DNA from 2 places in the Sphingobium yanoikuyae genome. Region 2 is predicted to be linked to the other one. Evidence: predicted binding sites of a transcription regulator. Region 2 holds the regulator's gene; the other holds the start of a gene.
The links. The regulator LexA, encoded in region 2, represses DNA repair genes until DNA is damaged. The targets are predictions, from matches to a motif close to GTTCCNCNCTTGTTCT.
Positions count from the first base shown of each region.

Region 1: the regulator LexA is predicted to act here: its motif matches at 1,767-1,782, upstream of HH800_RS21005 (MmcB family DNA repair protein).

Region 1 is NZ_CP053021.1:4,353,364-4,361,309, forward strand. Features, by position in the region: gene HH800_RS20995 (SCO family protein) at 1-526, opposite strand, end outside; gene HH800_RS21000 (ankyrin repeat domain-containing protein) at 571-1,209, shown strand; gene HH800_RS21005 (MmcB family DNA repair protein) at 1,249-1,755, opposite strand; gene HH800_RS21010 (cell wall hydrolase) at 1,859-2,530, opposite strand; gene HH800_RS21015 (DUF1491 family protein) at 2,706-3,056, opposite strand; gene HH800_RS21020 (PaaI family thioesterase) at 3,049-3,519, opposite strand; gene HH800_RS21025 (PTS sugar transporter subunit IIA) at 3,506-3,973, opposite strand; gene hpf (ribosome hibernation-promoting factor, HPF/YfiA family) at 4,104-4,700, opposite strand; gene dnaQ (DNA polymerase III subunit epsilon) at 4,772-5,473, opposite strand; gene coaE (dephospho-CoA kinase) at 5,506-6,099, opposite strand; gene aroE (shikimate dehydrogenase) at 6,111-6,935, opposite strand; gene HH800_RS21050 (Maf family protein) at 6,932-7,525, opposite strand; gene HH800_RS21055 (pyruvate, water dikinase regulatory protein) at 7,522-7,946, opposite strand, start outside.
Region 2 is NZ_CP053021.1:2,268,516-2,276,461, forward strand. Features, by position in the region: gene HH800_RS11205 (SulP family inorganic anion transporter) at 1-106, opposite strand, end outside; sul1 at 170-225, opposite strand; gene HH800_RS11210 (chloride channel protein) at 387-2,141, opposite strand; gene trpD (anthranilate phosphoribosyltransferase) at 2,274-3,266, shown strand; gene trpC (indole-3-glycerol phosphate synthase TrpC) at 3,263-4,054, shown strand; gene moaC (cyclic pyranopterin monophosphate synthase MoaC) at 4,051-4,536, shown strand; gene glp (gephyrin-like molybdotransferase Glp) at 4,533-5,717, shown strand; gene lexA (transcriptional repressor LexA) at 5,822-6,499, shown strand; gene HH800_RS11240 (ComEC/Rec2 family competence protein) at 6,490-7,946, opposite strand, start outside.

The sequences.
Region 1 (7,946 bases), 2.1 Mb from region 2:
TGCGGCTGTGGCTGACCAGATAGTCGCTCGCCCCTTCCGGCTTTTCCGCATTGTAGAGGACGACGAAGTCCTTGGCCACCTTCGCGATCTGTTCCGGCGTGCCGGTCAGGCCGACGAGGCGCGGGTGGAAGGCCGCGACATAGGTTTTCAGCACCGCCGGCGTGTCCCGCTTCGGGTCGACGCTGATGAAGATCGGCTGCACCTTCGCGGCGCGGGCGGGCGCTGCCTTCTCGAAGGCGCTGAACGCCTGCATGATCCGCTGCAGATCGACCGGGCAGACATCCGGGCAATAGGTGTAGCCGAAATAGACGATCCGATACTGGCCCTTATAATCGTCCCAATGCACGGTCTTGCCGTCCTGGTCGGTCAGGGTGAAGGGCGCGCCGATGCGCGCGCCGACCAGATTGCCCTGTTCGCTCTCGCCGCTTGATGCATTGCCACCAGCCCCCATATGGCAAGCCGTCAGCAAGGCCAGAAGCGGCAGGGCGAGCGAGATCAGCGCTTTGTTCATGGTGTCGCCTGCCATGCCTTGCTATGGGCCGATTTGCAAATCGAACGGGGCGCGCGACGATGAAGATTGGGATGAAGAGCGGACTTTCCACCTGGCTGTTTCTGGCGCGGCCTGCCGCCATCACCCTGGCACTGATGGCCCCGGTTGCGGCCCAGGCCCAGTTTTCCAACAATTACAACTTCCTCAAGGCGGTGAAGGACGCCGATGGGGACAAGGCGACCGAACTGCTGCAGAAGCCGGGTTCGACCGTCATCAACAGCCGTGACGTCACCACCGGCGAAACCGCGCTGCACATCGTCATCGGCCGCCGTGACACGACATGGCTCAACTTCATGCTGTCGAAGGGCGCCAATCCGAACCTGGCCGACAATAATGGCACCACGCCGCTGTTGCTCGCCGTGCAGAACCGGTACGAGGAAGGCGTGCGCCTGCTGCTCGCCCGCGGCGCCCAGGTCGACAAGACCAATGGCAGCGGCGAGACCGCATTGATCCGCGCGGTGCAGCTGCGCGACATCGGCCTGGTCCGCCTGCTCGTGGCGCAAGGCGCCAATGCGGACAAGCGCGACACCATCGCCGGCATGTCCGCCCGCGACTATGCCGAGCGCGACAGCCGCACGCCGGGTCTGGTCGAAGCGCTCGATTCCGCCAAGGCCAGCAATGCCACGCCCAAGGGCCCGGTCCAGGGTCCGGTCTTCTGATATGAAAAAGGGCGGCCAGGCCGCCCTTTTATTTAACCCTTACCAGCCCAGTTCCGCCGCATAATCCGGGTCGGCCAGCGCCGACAGGCGGCGGGCGGCGCGGCGGGCGAAGCGCAGCGTCTCTGCCTTGCGCCGGGCGGCGGCCAGCGGCTCGAACGGCGCGGCGCGCACCAGTTCGGCATCATATTGGTCCGCGACGATCAGGCCGGTGCGGGCCGGCCACAGCGCCTCGCTGTCGAACAGGCTGGTGTCGAAGCCCGATGGCACCGCCCAGAAATAGCGGTCGCAATAGTCGAAATAATCCGGCCATTTCATGTCGCCCAGCAGGTCCGCCCGGCTGCACTTGATCTCGACGATGGTCAGGCGCCCGGCGCTGTCGATCGCCATGATGTCGGCCCGCCGGCCATTGGGTAACGGCACTTCCAATATGCCGTTCATGTCATGGCGATGAAACAGGCGCAGCGTGCCGCGCGCAACCGCCAGCGCGGTCCCGTCGGTCAGCGGTGAACAGCGATCGAGGTCTTGGGCGGCGTCTTGGATGGTCATGGCACCAGATTAGAACAGGAAGGGAACAAAAGAAAAGACCGATTCGGACATGGGGTCCGAACCGGCCTTCAAAAGGGCGTCACTGTCGCGCGGTGAGCGCGGATCAGCGATAGAAGACGTGATTGTCGATCGACGCCAGCTTGGTCTTGCCCCAGCCCGGCGACACGCGGCGGGCATGGAAGAACAGCGCGCCTTCGGCCTGGCTGTCCCAGCTGTCGTCCAGGGCGATCTGCGCGATCGCAACCGCCTCGCGCCAGGAATCGCTGGCGATGTTGATCGGCGGCATGCCGTGACCACGCACGAAGCTGAACTGGCTCGGCTGATAGATGACGCCGCACAGGCTGCTGGCGAAGCGGCCCGACTTGGCGCGGTTGATGATGACGCGGGCAACGGCCAGCTGGCCCTCCAGCGTTTCACCCTTGGATTCGAAATAGACCGCACCGGCCAGGCACTTCATGTCGCCTTCGACATCCTCGGGAGCGCCTTGCGCATCAACCAGGGCTGCCAGGGTCTCGGCCTTGGACTCGATATCGGTCGAAAAATTGCTGCCAGCCTTGGGGCCGGAATCCAGCGACTGCGCGACTTCCTGCGGCGCAGCGAAAACGACGGCGGGCTTGGTGCCGGCCGTGGGTGCGCTAGTCAGCGCAGCGGTTTCCGGAAGAGAAACCGTGGACAGGGAGGCCTCGCTGGCGCTCGACATGTCCGACGCCGTAATAGCCGCAGCGGCCGACAGCGTAAATGCCGCGATGATCGCGGCCTTCAGACGAAAACTCATTATTGCTCAAAATCGTGCGGTTATTGGCCAGAAACGTCGATTGTAACCGATATTCTGTGACGTTCGGCCGCCCCCCGTCTGCGTGTTTACCGGCCCGCCCCCCATGGACGAATGCAGGCAACCTGCGCGTTCAGCGTCGGCCGCCATTGCCCGCGCGCGTGCAAGGAGTCAACGATCAGCAGATCGTTTCAGCGGCGAACCGTTCCGCATCCGCGATATCAAGCTCGACCAGCCACAGGTCGGGGTCCGATCTGCGTCGGCGTTCGGCATAGGCGGCGAACGCCTCCGGCCCCTCTTCCGCAGGGGGTCCACAGCGCATCAATGCATGGCCGCCGCGAAAGTTCGATACCCGTTCGAAAATTGCGGATTCCCGTCCCTTGTCCATCACCTGGACCAGGATGACACCGCTCATCTCGTCGCCCTTGGCCAATATCATGGCAAAACCGCCGGCGGCATTCACCCGCTTCACCAGCGCGCCGACCAGCATCGCGCTGGTCAGCCGCGCGGCCGGACTCTCCTCAGCCATGATATCCCGGCAGCGATGACAGCGGAATCTGCGATCGCATGAAGGTGCCGGTGCCCCGGCCCACTTCTTCCCCGTCCGAATCGAGAATGCTCGCCTCGGCGACATAGACGCGGCGCTTGCCGCTGATCCAACGTCCCTCGGCGCGCAGCTTTCCGGGGCCGATCGGCCGGGTAAACAGCAGGTTGAAGGCAGTGGTCAGCAGGAAACGATCGCTGACCAGGCTGTTGGCGGCATAGAAGGCCGCATCGTCCAGCATCTTGAAATAGACGGTGCCATGCACCGCGCCGGCGGCATGGAAATGCCGCTCGTCGACCTCGAAATCGATCACCGACCGGCCGGGTTCCGGCACGCGCAGGTTCGACAGGAACAGGTCGTTGATCGGCGCGCTGTTATAGAGATGCTCCAGCGCGCGAAAATGCGCCGCCTCGCCACTGGCAAGCGCGGCGGCCTCAGGCGGCGTCACGCGCCTCACCACCGGCCAGCAGCGCGTGCAGCGCCTCGGCCGACTTGGCACCGCGCAGGCGCGTCACCTGCGCCTCATCGCGCAGATAGCGCGATACACGCGCCAGCGTCTTCAAATGCTCGGCACCGCTGTCCTGCGGCGAAAGCAGCGCGAACACGACATCGACCGGCGCATCATCGACCGCGTCGAACGGCGCCGGCGGATCGAGCAGCACGACCACGCCGCACATGCGGTCGAGGCCCGGCAGCTTGGCATGAGGAATGGCAACGCCGCCACCGAAGCCGGTGGAGCCCAGACGCTCGCGCTCCAGCAGCGCGTCGGCGGCCGCTTCGGCATCGACGCCATAGGATTGCGCCGCCAGAGCCGCGATCTTCTGGAACAGCATCTTCTTGCCGTTCACCGTCACCTCGGTGGCCAGCGCGTCCGGCGAGACAATATCGTTGAAATGCACCATTTTACTTCCGGGGGCAGCCGAGGCGCGCCCAGCCTGTCGAAAAAAATGCGCGTTGCTCGGAGAAACTAAAGCCCGGCCCCATAGGCCGCCTGCACCCGGAGGTCAACAGGCGGCCCGGCTTGGCAGGGGGTCAGCCGCGCGGCTCGACCCAACCGATCGTGCCGTCCTGACGGCGATAGACCATATTATAGGCCGACGTCCCGGCATTGAGGAACAGCAGCGCATTGGTGTTGCGCAGGTCCAGCATCATCACCGCGTCGGACACGCTGGCCTCGGGAATATCGACCCGCGTTTCGGCGACGATCAGGGGAGCATCGGCCACTTCGGCCTCCTCGTCGGCGGCACCGGCGAAGATGGTATAGCCCGCGCCGTCGATATCATCGACGCTATAGCCATTGGCGCGCTGCGCCTCGGCAGCGGCGGCCTGGATGCTGCGATCCTTCAGGCGGCGCATATAGCGGCGCAGCTGCTTCTCGATCCGGTCCGATGCCTGGTCGAAGGCGGGATGCGCCTCCTGCGCCTCGCCGGCGCCCTTCAGGATCAGGCCGGTCATCACATGGCAGACGATATCACAATGGAAGGCGCCATGCGGGGCCGGTCGGAAGGTCACCTGGGCGGAAATCGTGCGGGAGAAATATTTCTCGGCTATCGCTTCCAGCCGGTCGCTGACGTGCTGCTTGAGCGCTTCGCCCGTCTCGACCTGATGCCCGGAAACACGGATATCCATATGCCTTCTCCTTATTCTTGCCGGGACGCCGGATCAGCGGCCCGGTTGGCACGTGGCAAACGCCGGCAGGTTCAGGCCGGCGGCGCCTCCTCGAGCCAGAGCGGCTTATCCAGCTTCGCGACGAAAGCGGCATGCCTCTCCAGCTCCTCCGCGCTCGCCGTGAAGACGCGCGCGGGACGAACAGGGCGAACAACGGCGGTTTCCGTCAGTTCCACCCTGACGATCTCTTTCTCTTCCTCCTGTGCAAGACCCAGGCCGATCTGACGGCCGCCGGTCAATTCGACATAGAGCTGCGCCAGCAGTTCGGCGTCGAGCAGCGCGCCATGCTTGACGCGATGGCTGCGGTCGATGCCGTAACGGGTGCAGAGCGCGTCCAGGCTGTGCTTGGCGCCGGGATGCAGGGTGCGGGCAATCGCGACCGTGTCGATCATCCGGTCCATCGACACGGCGTCGCGCGCGCACAGCTTCAATTCGTGATTGAGGAATCCGAAGTCGAAGCGCGCATTGTGCGCGACCAGCGGGCTGTCCTCCAGAAAATCCATCAGTTCAGCCACGCCCTCGCGGAACAACGGCTTGTCCGACAGGAACTGGCTCGACAGGCCATGCACCGCCTCGGCGGCGGAGGGCATGTCGCGCTGTGGATTATAATAAGCGTGGAAGGTGCGGCCGGTCGGCACGCGATTGATAAGCTCTATGCACCCGATTTCGACCAGCCGATCGCCGGATGCCGGATCAAATCCCGTCGTTTCGGTGTCGAAAATGATCTCGCGCATCGCCCTTTTGAACCGACTCTCTATGACTCTACTTATCTGCCTGTCCGGGCGCCAAGGCAAGCGACCAGACGCCTGACCTGTGCTCGGGTTGCGGCAAATGTCGTACCCGTGTTGATGATATAGTCTGCCCTTAGCCGCTTTTCAGCATCGGGCAGCTGCAAGTGCAGGATTCTACGAAATTTTGCCACCGTCATGCCCGGCCGGGCCAGCACCCGCCGCCGCTGTTTCCAGGCGGGCGCACTGACGACGATGATCCCCGCCATGCGCCGGTGGCCACCCGTCTCGAACAACAGAGGCACGTCCAGAATCACGAATTTGCGCGACCGATGGCGTTTGAGGAATCGCCGACGCGACTCGCCCACGGCGGGATGGACGATCGCCTCCAGCGCCTTCAATTCGGCGGGATGACCGAACACCGCTGCGCCCAGCTTCGTCCGGTCAACGCCCTGCGGCCCAGTGGTGCCGGGAAAACGCGCTTCGATCGCCGGGATCAGCCGGCCGCCCGGCCCCTGCAGCCGATGCACCTCGGCATCGGCATCGAACACCGGCACGCCCTCGCGGCGAAACATCGCTGCAACCGCCGACTTGCCCATGCCGATCGAGCCGGTGAGGCCGTAGATCTTCACCCCGTCGCCGTTCAGTCCGCCGCCGTGAGCAGGGCGCGCAGTTCCGCGTCCAGTTCGCGCGGTGCCTCCGCATCGAAGAAGATGTCGAACGCCAGCGCCGCCTGGCCGATCAGCATTTCCAGCCCGTCCAGCGTCTTGAGGCCCCGGTCGCGCGCCGCCTTCAGCAAGCCCGTCTCCAGCGGCGCATAGACGATGTCATAGACGGTCGCACTCGCCGGCAGCGGCGACAGGTCCAGATCCAGCGCCGGCTGGCCGACCATGCCCAGCGACGTGCTGTTGACCAGCAGGTCGGCGGCCGGCAGCGCATCCGTCATGCCGATCACCTTGCCCTTCACCCCGGCCCGGTCGAGCAGCGCCTGTCCCTTGGCCGGGTCGCGCGCCATGATCGTGATGTCCGGTACGCCCAGGCTGGTGAGCGCGAACAGGATCGCCCGCGCCGCGCCGCCCGCGCCGATCAGCACCGCATGGCGCCCCTTCCACTTGTCGCGCAGCAGCGGCTGCAGGAACCCGCCGGCATCGGTGTTGGTGCCGATCAGCGGCCCTGCGGTCTCGCTGGCGATGGTGTTCATCGCGCCGATCCGGTCGCGCACCCCACCCGGATCGTCGGTATAGTCCATCACCGCGATCTTGTGGGGAATGGTGACATTGCAGCCCAGCCAGTCGGGATCGGCCCGGCGCTGCAGGAAATAGGCGGACAGCCCCTCGGGCGTCACATGAGTCTTCTTATACTCCGCCTCGATATCCAGCGCCTGCAGCCAGAAATTGTGGATAAGGGGCGATTTGCTGTGGTCGATCGGATCGCCGATCACCTCGGCATAGGGGAGCTTGTCGGTCATGACGCCAGAACGCCCCTTATGCGCAGGAAGTCAAGCAGCGGCAGCAGCGGCAGGCCCTGGATGCCGAACTGGCTGCCTTCCACCCTCGCGAACAATTGCGCGCCCGGCCCCTCGATCCGGTAGCAGCCAACGCACCATTGGCATTCGTCCCAGTCGTCCTCCAGATAGGAGTCGATGAATCCGTCGGACAGGGTCCGCACCGTCATCCGCACCCGCTCGACATGGCGCCAGATCGGTTCATTGTTGAGCACGATCACCGCCGCACTGTGGAGATGATGGACCCGGCCCGACAGCAGGCGCAGGATGCGCGCGGCATCCGCCCTGTCCACCGCCTTGTCGATCATCGTCCCGTCGTCGAGAGTCAGGGTCTGGTCGCAGCCCAGCACCAGCGCGCCCGGCACCCGGCGCGACACCTTGAGCGCCTTCAGCTCCGCCAGCGCATCGGCCAGCGCGCGGCCGTCATGGCCATCGGCGCGCAATGCTTCCTTGGCGGCCTCTTCATCCACACCCGGCGACAGCGCCTCGAACGGCACGCCGGCCGCGCTCAGCATGGCGCGCCGGCTGGCGCTCTGCGAGGCTAGGACGATCATGCTTCATTTCCTTCCGCCAGTTCGCGGTCGTTGAACAGGTTGATGATGGCGGCGGCCGCTTCCTCGATCGACCGGCGGGTCATGTCGATCACCGGCCAGCCATTGTCTGCGAACATGCGCCGGGCAAAGGCCAGTTCCTCCTGCACCTTGTCGCTATCCACATAGGCGGTCTCTGGCGCCTGGTTGAGCGACAGCAACCGGTTGCGCCGTATCTGGATCAACCGCTCGGGACTGATGGTCAGGCCCACCACCATCGGATGCTTCAGGCCATAGAGGCTGCGCGGCGGCGGCGATTCCGGCACCAGCGGGATGTTGGCGGTCTTGTAGCCGCGATTGGCAAGATAGATGGAGGTCGGCGTCTTCGACGCGCGCGACACGCCCGCCAGGACGATATCGGCCTCCTCCCAATTCTCATGCCCCA
Region 2 (7,946 bases):
CGGGGATCAGGGCGAGCGCGACGACGATGCCGGCCATGATGTCATGGCGCGCCGTCCGGGCGTCGCTGAACCATTGGCGGCGATAGCGGCTGAAAAATTGGGTCATGTCGAAAATCCACATCAGGTCACATGGCGCCAACGCGGGCGCTTGTTCGATAATCATGTGTGATGTTGTCCGGCGGATCGGCGGCCGGAATAGCCACCCGGAATTTCACCGGGTCCATGCGAATGCCGGCCTTCTACAGCCCTGCCCCGCCAATGCAACCCCGGCTCGGCCCGCGCCCTCGCCCGGACGCCCTACGGCGATATACTGTGGGAGGCCGGGTGGGGGCGCGGGCCGGTGCGGCACCGAAAATGCGCCCTTCCGCGCATTTTCCAAGAAAGCCCTATCCCTCGCCGAACAGCGCCCGCTGCGAACTCTCAATCTCCTCGAAATAGCGCCGCCGCGCATGTTTCTCGGTTAGCACACCCAGCACGAGCCCGCTTTCGTCCACCACCGCCAGCTCGTCCGCCGCCGCCTTGTCGAACAAAGGCAGGATCGCGCGAATATCCGCGTCAGCCCGCAGCGAGATATCGGCCATCGTTGCCAGCGGCGCGATCGGCGCATCTTCCGCCAGTTCGGGGCGATAGGCCGCCGCCGTCGGCACGATGCCGCGATAGCCGCCTGCGCCGTCGATCATGATCGCCTTGCTCGCCGACCCCAGCGGCACCAGCGCACGAAACTGGCCGACATTCATCGTATCGGGCACCGACACCCAGTCGCGCCGCATCATCCGCCCGGCGGTCAGGTTCATCACCCAGCCAATGTCGCGCGGGCTGCGGATGGTCGATCCGCGCAGATGCAGCCGCCAGGTGGAGAAGGAATAGCCGAACATTTCCCGCGTCACCGCGCTCGACAGCAGCGACGCGGTCAGCACCACGCCCATTAGCTGGAAATCATGGGTCGTCTCCAGCATCAGCAAGCCCAGCGTCATCGGCCCGCCGACGATCGCGACGCTCAGCGCCGCCATCCCCACCAGCGCCGCATCATTGGGGTCGAGCGCCCAGCCGATCCCGATGAGGTCGACGATCTGTGCGAAAATCTGCCCCGCCAGCGATCCCAGGAACAAGGACGCGAAGAACAGCCCGCCGCGAAAGCCGAAGCTCAGCGAAATCACCGAGGCCGCGATCTTGAGGCACAGGATCATCAGCAGCACGGTCCAGTCGGGCAGCAGGATGAGGTTGAGGTGCAGCGCGCCATGGCCCGCCGACAGCGTCTGCGGCGTCAGCCAGGCGAGCGGCATCAGCAGCACGCCGCCGATCAGCGGCCGCCACCGCCCCGGCCAGGTCCAGCCCTGCACCCGCATTTCGGCAAAGGTCACCATCCGCATGATGAATATGCCCAGCCCCGCGCACAGCAGGCCCAGCAGCGCATAGAGAAGATAGTCCGCCGTCCCCAATATCCGGTCCGCCGTGGTCGCGATCAGCCACGGCTCGACGCCCAGCGCGCGGGTCACGAACGCCGCGCTCAAGGCCGCTGCCACAACCGGCGCGATCGCGGCGGGCGTATAATGGCCTATCACGATCTCGAACGCATAGAAGGCGCCGGCCAGCGGCGCGCCGAAGGCCGCGCCCACGCCCGCCCCCGCGCCCGCACCGACCAGGGTGCGCAGATCATTGCGCCGCAGCTTCAGCCATTGGCCCAGCAGCGACGCGACGCCGCCGCCCATCTGCGCATAGGCTGCCTCCAGACCGACCGAGGCACCCGCCCCGTTCGACAGCACCGTCTGCCCGGCGATCACCAGATTGTCGGCCATCGGGATGCGCCCGCCATGCAGCGCATTGGTCTCCACCACGTCGATCAGCGGCCGTTGCCGCCGGCGCAGCAGCCGCGCCAGCAGCACCAGCGCCAGCCCGCCCAGCGGCAGGCCCAGCAGCCGCCAGGGATGGCGGATCTCGCCCAACGCGCTCAGCCGATTGATGCTGACGCCGTAGAGCAGTTCCTGGATGCCGTGCGCCATCAGCTGCAACAGGTTCGTGATCAGCCCCGCCGCCACGCCCGCCAGTATGGCGAGCAGGATGAAGGCCGCCTCGCTCTCGCGCAACCGGCGGCGCTGGCGGATGGCAAGGCTCCAGAACAGGGTCGACCAGGAACGGCGCATGGTTTCTCCGACAACGCCCCTTTGGCCTGCACGTCAAGCCAATTGCCGGGCCACGCAACAAAATTCCAATTGGCGGGCAAATAGCATGTCGCCCTCGACTTTCGCGCGCGGCCGGGACTAAAGGCTTGGCCCATGACCCTGTTGCCCCATCCCAGCGCGCCCCTGGCCGCCGACGAAGCCGCCCGCGCCTTCGACCTGCTGTTCGACGCCGACCTGTCGGACGAGGCGATCGCCGGTTTCCTCGTCACCATGGCGCGGCGCGGCGAGACTGCGACGGAAATCGCCGCCGCCGCCCGCGCGATGCGCGCCCGGATGATCCCGGTCGACGCGCCCGACGGCACGATCGACGTCTGCGGCACCGGCGGCGACGGCCATCATACGCTCAACGTCTCGACCGCCGTCAGCCTGGTGGTCGCGGCCGCCGGCGTGCCGGTCGCCAAGCATGGCAATCGCGCCGCCTCGTCCAAGGCGGGCGCCGCCGATACGCTCGAAGCGCTGGGCCTCGATCTCGATCGCGCCGCCGCCACGGCGGAAGCGACGCTCAAGGATTTGGGCATCTGCTTCCTGTTCGCGCAAAATTATCATCCTGCGCTCAAGCGTCTCGGTCCGATCCGCCGGTCGATCGGCGAACGCACCATCTTCAACCTGATGGGGCCGCTCGCCAATCCAGCCAATGTCCGCCGCCAACTGGTCGGCATCGCCCGTCCCGCCTATGTCCCCATCTATGCCGACGCACTGGGCCAGTTGGGCGCCACCCATGCGATGATCGTGTCGGGCGACGAGGGGCTTGACGAACTCTCGCTCGCCGGCGGCAACGACATTGCCGAGGTGACGGCCGACGGCGTCGTCGCGATGCGCCGCCTGACCGCCGCAGAACTGGGCCTTTCGACCCAGCCCGTAACCGCCATTCGCGGCGGCGACCCGACCCATAATGCCGCGGCGCTCCGTGCCCTGCTCCAGGGCGAGGCCGGCGCCTATCGCGACGCCGTGCTGCTCAACGCCGCCGCCGCTTTGGTGGTGGCTGACGCTGCCCATGATTTCCAGGAAGGCGTCGAACAGGCCGCCGAAGCGATCGACAACGGCCTTGCCAACGCGCTCCTCAATTGCTGGATTGCCTATCAATGACCAACAAGCTCATCGAAATCTGCGATTTCAAGCGCGAGGATGTCGCCCGCCGCAAGGCCGCGACGACGATCGCATCGCTCCACGTCCGCGCTAGCGAGCAGACCCCGCCGCGCGGCTTCCGCAAGGCGCTGGACGATGCCGCCCGTTCGGGCTTCGGCCTGATTGCCGAGGTGAAGAAGGCCAGCCCGTCCAAGGGGCTGATCCGCGCCGATTTCGATCCGCCAGCCCATGCCGTCGCCTATGCCGCCGGTGGCGCCGCCTGCCTTTCGGTGCTGACCGACGAACCCTATTTTCAGGGCCATGACGATTATCTGATGGCCGCCCGATCGGCCTGCGCGCTGCCGGTGCTGCGCAAGGATTTCATCGTCGATCCCTGGCAGATCCTGGAAAGCCGCGCGCTCGGCGCCGACGCGATCCTGATCATCGTCGCCGCGCTGGAAGATAGCCAGATGCAGGAGATAGAGGATGCGGCGCTCGGCCTGGGCATGGATGCCCTGATCGAGGTGCATGACGAGGCCGAACTGGAACGTGCGCTCAAACTCCGCTCGCGCCTGATCGGCGTCAACAACCGCGACCTGCGCGATTTCAGCGTCGATTTCGCCCGCACCTATGAACTGGTGGGCAAGGCGCCCGACGGCTGCACCTTCGTCGCCGAAAGCGGCCTTGGTTCGCATGCCGACCTCACCGCCATGGCCGATCATGGCGTGCGCTACTTCCTGGTCGGCGAAACCCTGATGCGCCAGGCCGATGTCGAGGCGGCGACCCGCAACCTGCTGACCGGCGCATGACCGGCCTCACCCATCTGGACGAGGATGGCGCGGCGCGCATGGTCGATGTCTCGGCCAAGGCCGTGACCGCGCGCGAGGCGGTGGCCGCCGGCCGCATCACCATGGCGGCCGACGCCGCGCAGGCGATTGCCGCCGGCCTCGTCAAGAAGGGGGATGTGCTGGCCGTCGCCCGCGTCGCCGGCATCATGGCCGCCAAGCGCACCGCCGAACTGATCCCGCTCTGCCATCCGATCCCGCTGAGCGCCGTCACCATCGACTTTACCCTCCGCGACGATGGCGTCACCGTCACCGCAACCGCGCGCACCGCCGGCCAGACCGGGGTGGAGATGGAGGCGCTGACCGCCGCGACTGCCGCCTTGCTCACCGTCTATGACATGGCCAAGGTGCTCGATAAGGGCATGATAATCGGCGATGTTCGCCTGCTCGCCAAGCGCGGCGGCAAGTCGGGCGACTGGACCGCGCCGGAGAGCAGCGACCGATGAGCCTGATGCCGGTCGCGGACGCGCAGGCGCGGCTCCTTGCCCTTGCCAATCCGTTGCCGGCCGAACATGTGCCCGTCGCCGCCTGTGCCGGTCGCTGGCTCGCCACCGACATCAGCGCACTCCGCGACCAGCCCTGGGCCGATCTTTCCGCGATGGACGGCTATGCCGTGCGCGCATCCGAAGGCGCCGGGCCGTGGCAGCTGGTCGCCACCAGCAGCGCGGGCGACGCCGATATCCCGGCCCTGCAACCGGGCCAGGCCTGCCGCATCTTCACCGGCGCGCCCTTGCCGGCCGGCGCCGATGCGATCCTGATCCAGGAAAATGCCACGCGCGATGGCGACAAACTGACCGCGCATGACGGCATATTGACGTCCGGCAGGCATGTCCGCCCGCTCGGCTCGGATTTCCGCGTCGACACGCTGCTGGTCAGCGCCGGCAGCCGCCTCACGCCGGGCCAGATCGCGCTTGCGGTCCTTGGCGGCCATGGCAGCCTGCCCGTCGGCGCCAGGCCCCGCATCGCCCTGCTCTCGACCGGCAATGAACTTGTCCCCCCCGGCGCGCCGACGCCGCCGGGCTATCTCCCCTCGTCCAACGCGCCGATGCTCGCCGCCCTGCTCGCCGCCCTGCCCTGCGACGTGATCGACCTTGGCATCGTGCCCGATGATCTCGCCGCCATGACGCAGGCGCTGGAACAGGCGGCACAGGCCGACATCATCGTCTCGACCGGCGGCGCCTCGGTCGGCGACCATGACTATGTCCGCCTCGCCTTTGCGGCCGCCGGCGGCACGCTCGATTTCTACAAGATCGCGATGCGGCCGGGCAAACCGCTAATGGCCGGGCGCCTGGGGAACGCCACCTTCCTCGGCCTGCCGGGCAATCCGGTCTCCGCTTTCGTCACCGGCACCCTCTTCCTCTGCCCGCTGGTCCGCCATCTCGCCGGATCGCGCGCGCCGCTGCCGCCGGTCGTGCAGGCCCGCCTTGCCGCCCCACTCGGCGCGACGGCGGAACGCGACGATTATCTGCGCGCCTATCGCGGCGCCGACGGCATCGTCTCGGTCACGTCGCAGGACAGCGCCGCCACCGCCGCCATGGCGCTGGCCGACTGCCTGATCCGCCGCCCGGCCGGTTCAGCCCCCGCCATTGCCGGCGACATGGTCGACATCATCCCCCTGACCGCCTGACTATCTGACTGCCTGACCGGCAAAAGCGGCGCATGGCTTAACGCGCTTGACTTGCCCCTTTCCGTTTCCTATGCGTTCTTCATTCGTTCCATGGAGGACCGCCGATGTTGACGCCCAAGCAGCAGGAATTGCTGAGCTTCATTCAGACCCGGCTGGAAGAAGGCGGCGTGTCCCCTTCGTTCGAGGAGATGAAGGACGCGCTCGACCTGCGCTCCAAGTCCGGCATCCACCGGCTGATCAATGCGCTGGAGGAACGGGGCTTCATCCGTCGCCTGCCCAATCGCGCCCGCGCGCTCGAAGTGCTCAAGCTGCCCGATGCGATGCACCGCGCGCCCGCGCCGGCCATTCCGACGCCCAAGATATCGGCGCCCGCCGTGCTGCTGCCGACCGCCGCCAATGACGTGATCGAAATCCCGCTGCACGGCCGCATCGCCGCCGGCGTGCCGATCGAGGCGATGGAAAGCCACACCATGCTCTCCGTCCCCGCCGCCTTGCTCGGCTCGGGCGATCATTATGCGCTCGAAGTGTCGGGGGACTCGATGATGGAGGCCGGCATTCTCGACGGCGACTTCGCGCTGATCCAGCGCACCGATGTCGCGCGCGAGGGCCAGATCGTCGTCGCCCTGATCGACGACGCCGAAGCGACGCTCAAATATTTCCGCCGCGAAGGATCGCGCGTCCGGCTCGATCCCGCCAATGCCGCCTATGAACCGCAGATCTATGATCCGCGCCAGGTCCGCATCCAGGGCAAGCTCGCCGGCCTGCTACGCCGCTACAACTGACCGGCTGTTCGGGGCCGGCGGCGCACGATCCACGGATGCGCGTCGCCGGGCCGATGGACGGTGTGAACTTTGCCGCCTTCAAGGCCAATCGACAGGCCGCCGGTGCGCGACAGCAGCCGGCGGTCGATCTTCATCCAGCGCGGCCGGCACCAAAAGGGCAGGCCCCGGTCGCTGATGACGATATCCGCCGCCGCGCAATCTCGCTCCAGCACCGGCCGGTCCACCAGCATCGCATTGCGCGTCACCAGCAAATGCCAGTCGCGCCCGCCCCGTGGCAATGTCACCGCGCACAGATCGGTCGAACAGCGCGCCTGCTTCATCGTCGCGATCGCCTCCAGCGTCCCGTCATAGCCCGCGCTCTCGCTCAGCACATCGCGGACATAGTCGCCCGCCCCCTCGCGCAGCAGCGCCATCGTCCCCGCCGGTGTCCGCACCGCGACATGCCGCCCATCGCCGGTCACCACGATATCGGGCGGCGCCAGCAGCGTGATGCCGATCAGGCCGACCGCCACCGGCCCAAGCCCTAGCCAACGCCAGCGACTGCGCCAGAGCAGGCACCAGAGACCACCCGCCACGATGATCGCGAACAACCCGCCCGGCACCGCCGGCGCCAGCATCACCGCCATCGGGCTGGCCGCCACGCCATGCGCCACCGCCAGCAACAGCGCGATCGCCTTGCCGGTCAGCCACCAGAAGGGCGTACCCAGCCCGACGAGGTCGAAGCCCAGCGCCACCGCCTCCAGCGGCATGATGACGAAGGTGGTGAGCGGGATCGCGACGAGGTTAGCTACCGCGCCCAGCAAACCTGCCTTGTGAAAATGGTAAAGCGCGATCGGCGCCAGCACCAGTTCGATGGCGAACCCCGTCAACAGCATCGCCGCCACCGTTCGCCCGGCCTTGCGCAACCAAGGCTCGTCCCGCGCCATCGCGAACCCCTTGAACCGCCGATGCTCGCCCAGCGCCACCAGCGCGACCACGGCGGCAAAGCTCATCTGGAAACTCGGCCCGATCAGCGCCTCGGGCCAGAAGACCAGCACCACCAGCGCCCCGGTCGCGACCAGCCGCAGGGTGATCGCCTCGCGCCCCAGCGCCAGCCCGCCCAGCACCAGCAGCGCCGCGATGCAGGATCGCACCGTCGGCACCTCCGCGCCCGTCAGCAGCGTATAGCCGATCCCTGCCAGCGCGCCGCCGGCCGCCGCGATCAACATCAGCGGCCAGTCCAGCGCCGCGCGCGGGATCAGCGCCAGCAGGCGCAGCAGCAGGAATATCACCGCCCCGATCAGCGCCGTCACATGCAGCCCGCTGATCGACAGAAGATGGGCAAGGCCACTGCGCCGCATCGCCTCGGCATCCGCCTCGGCAATCGCGCCCTGGTCGCCGGTCGCCAGCGCCACCGCAATCCCCGCCGGTGCGCCCGCCACCTGCCCGCCGATATGATCGAACAGCC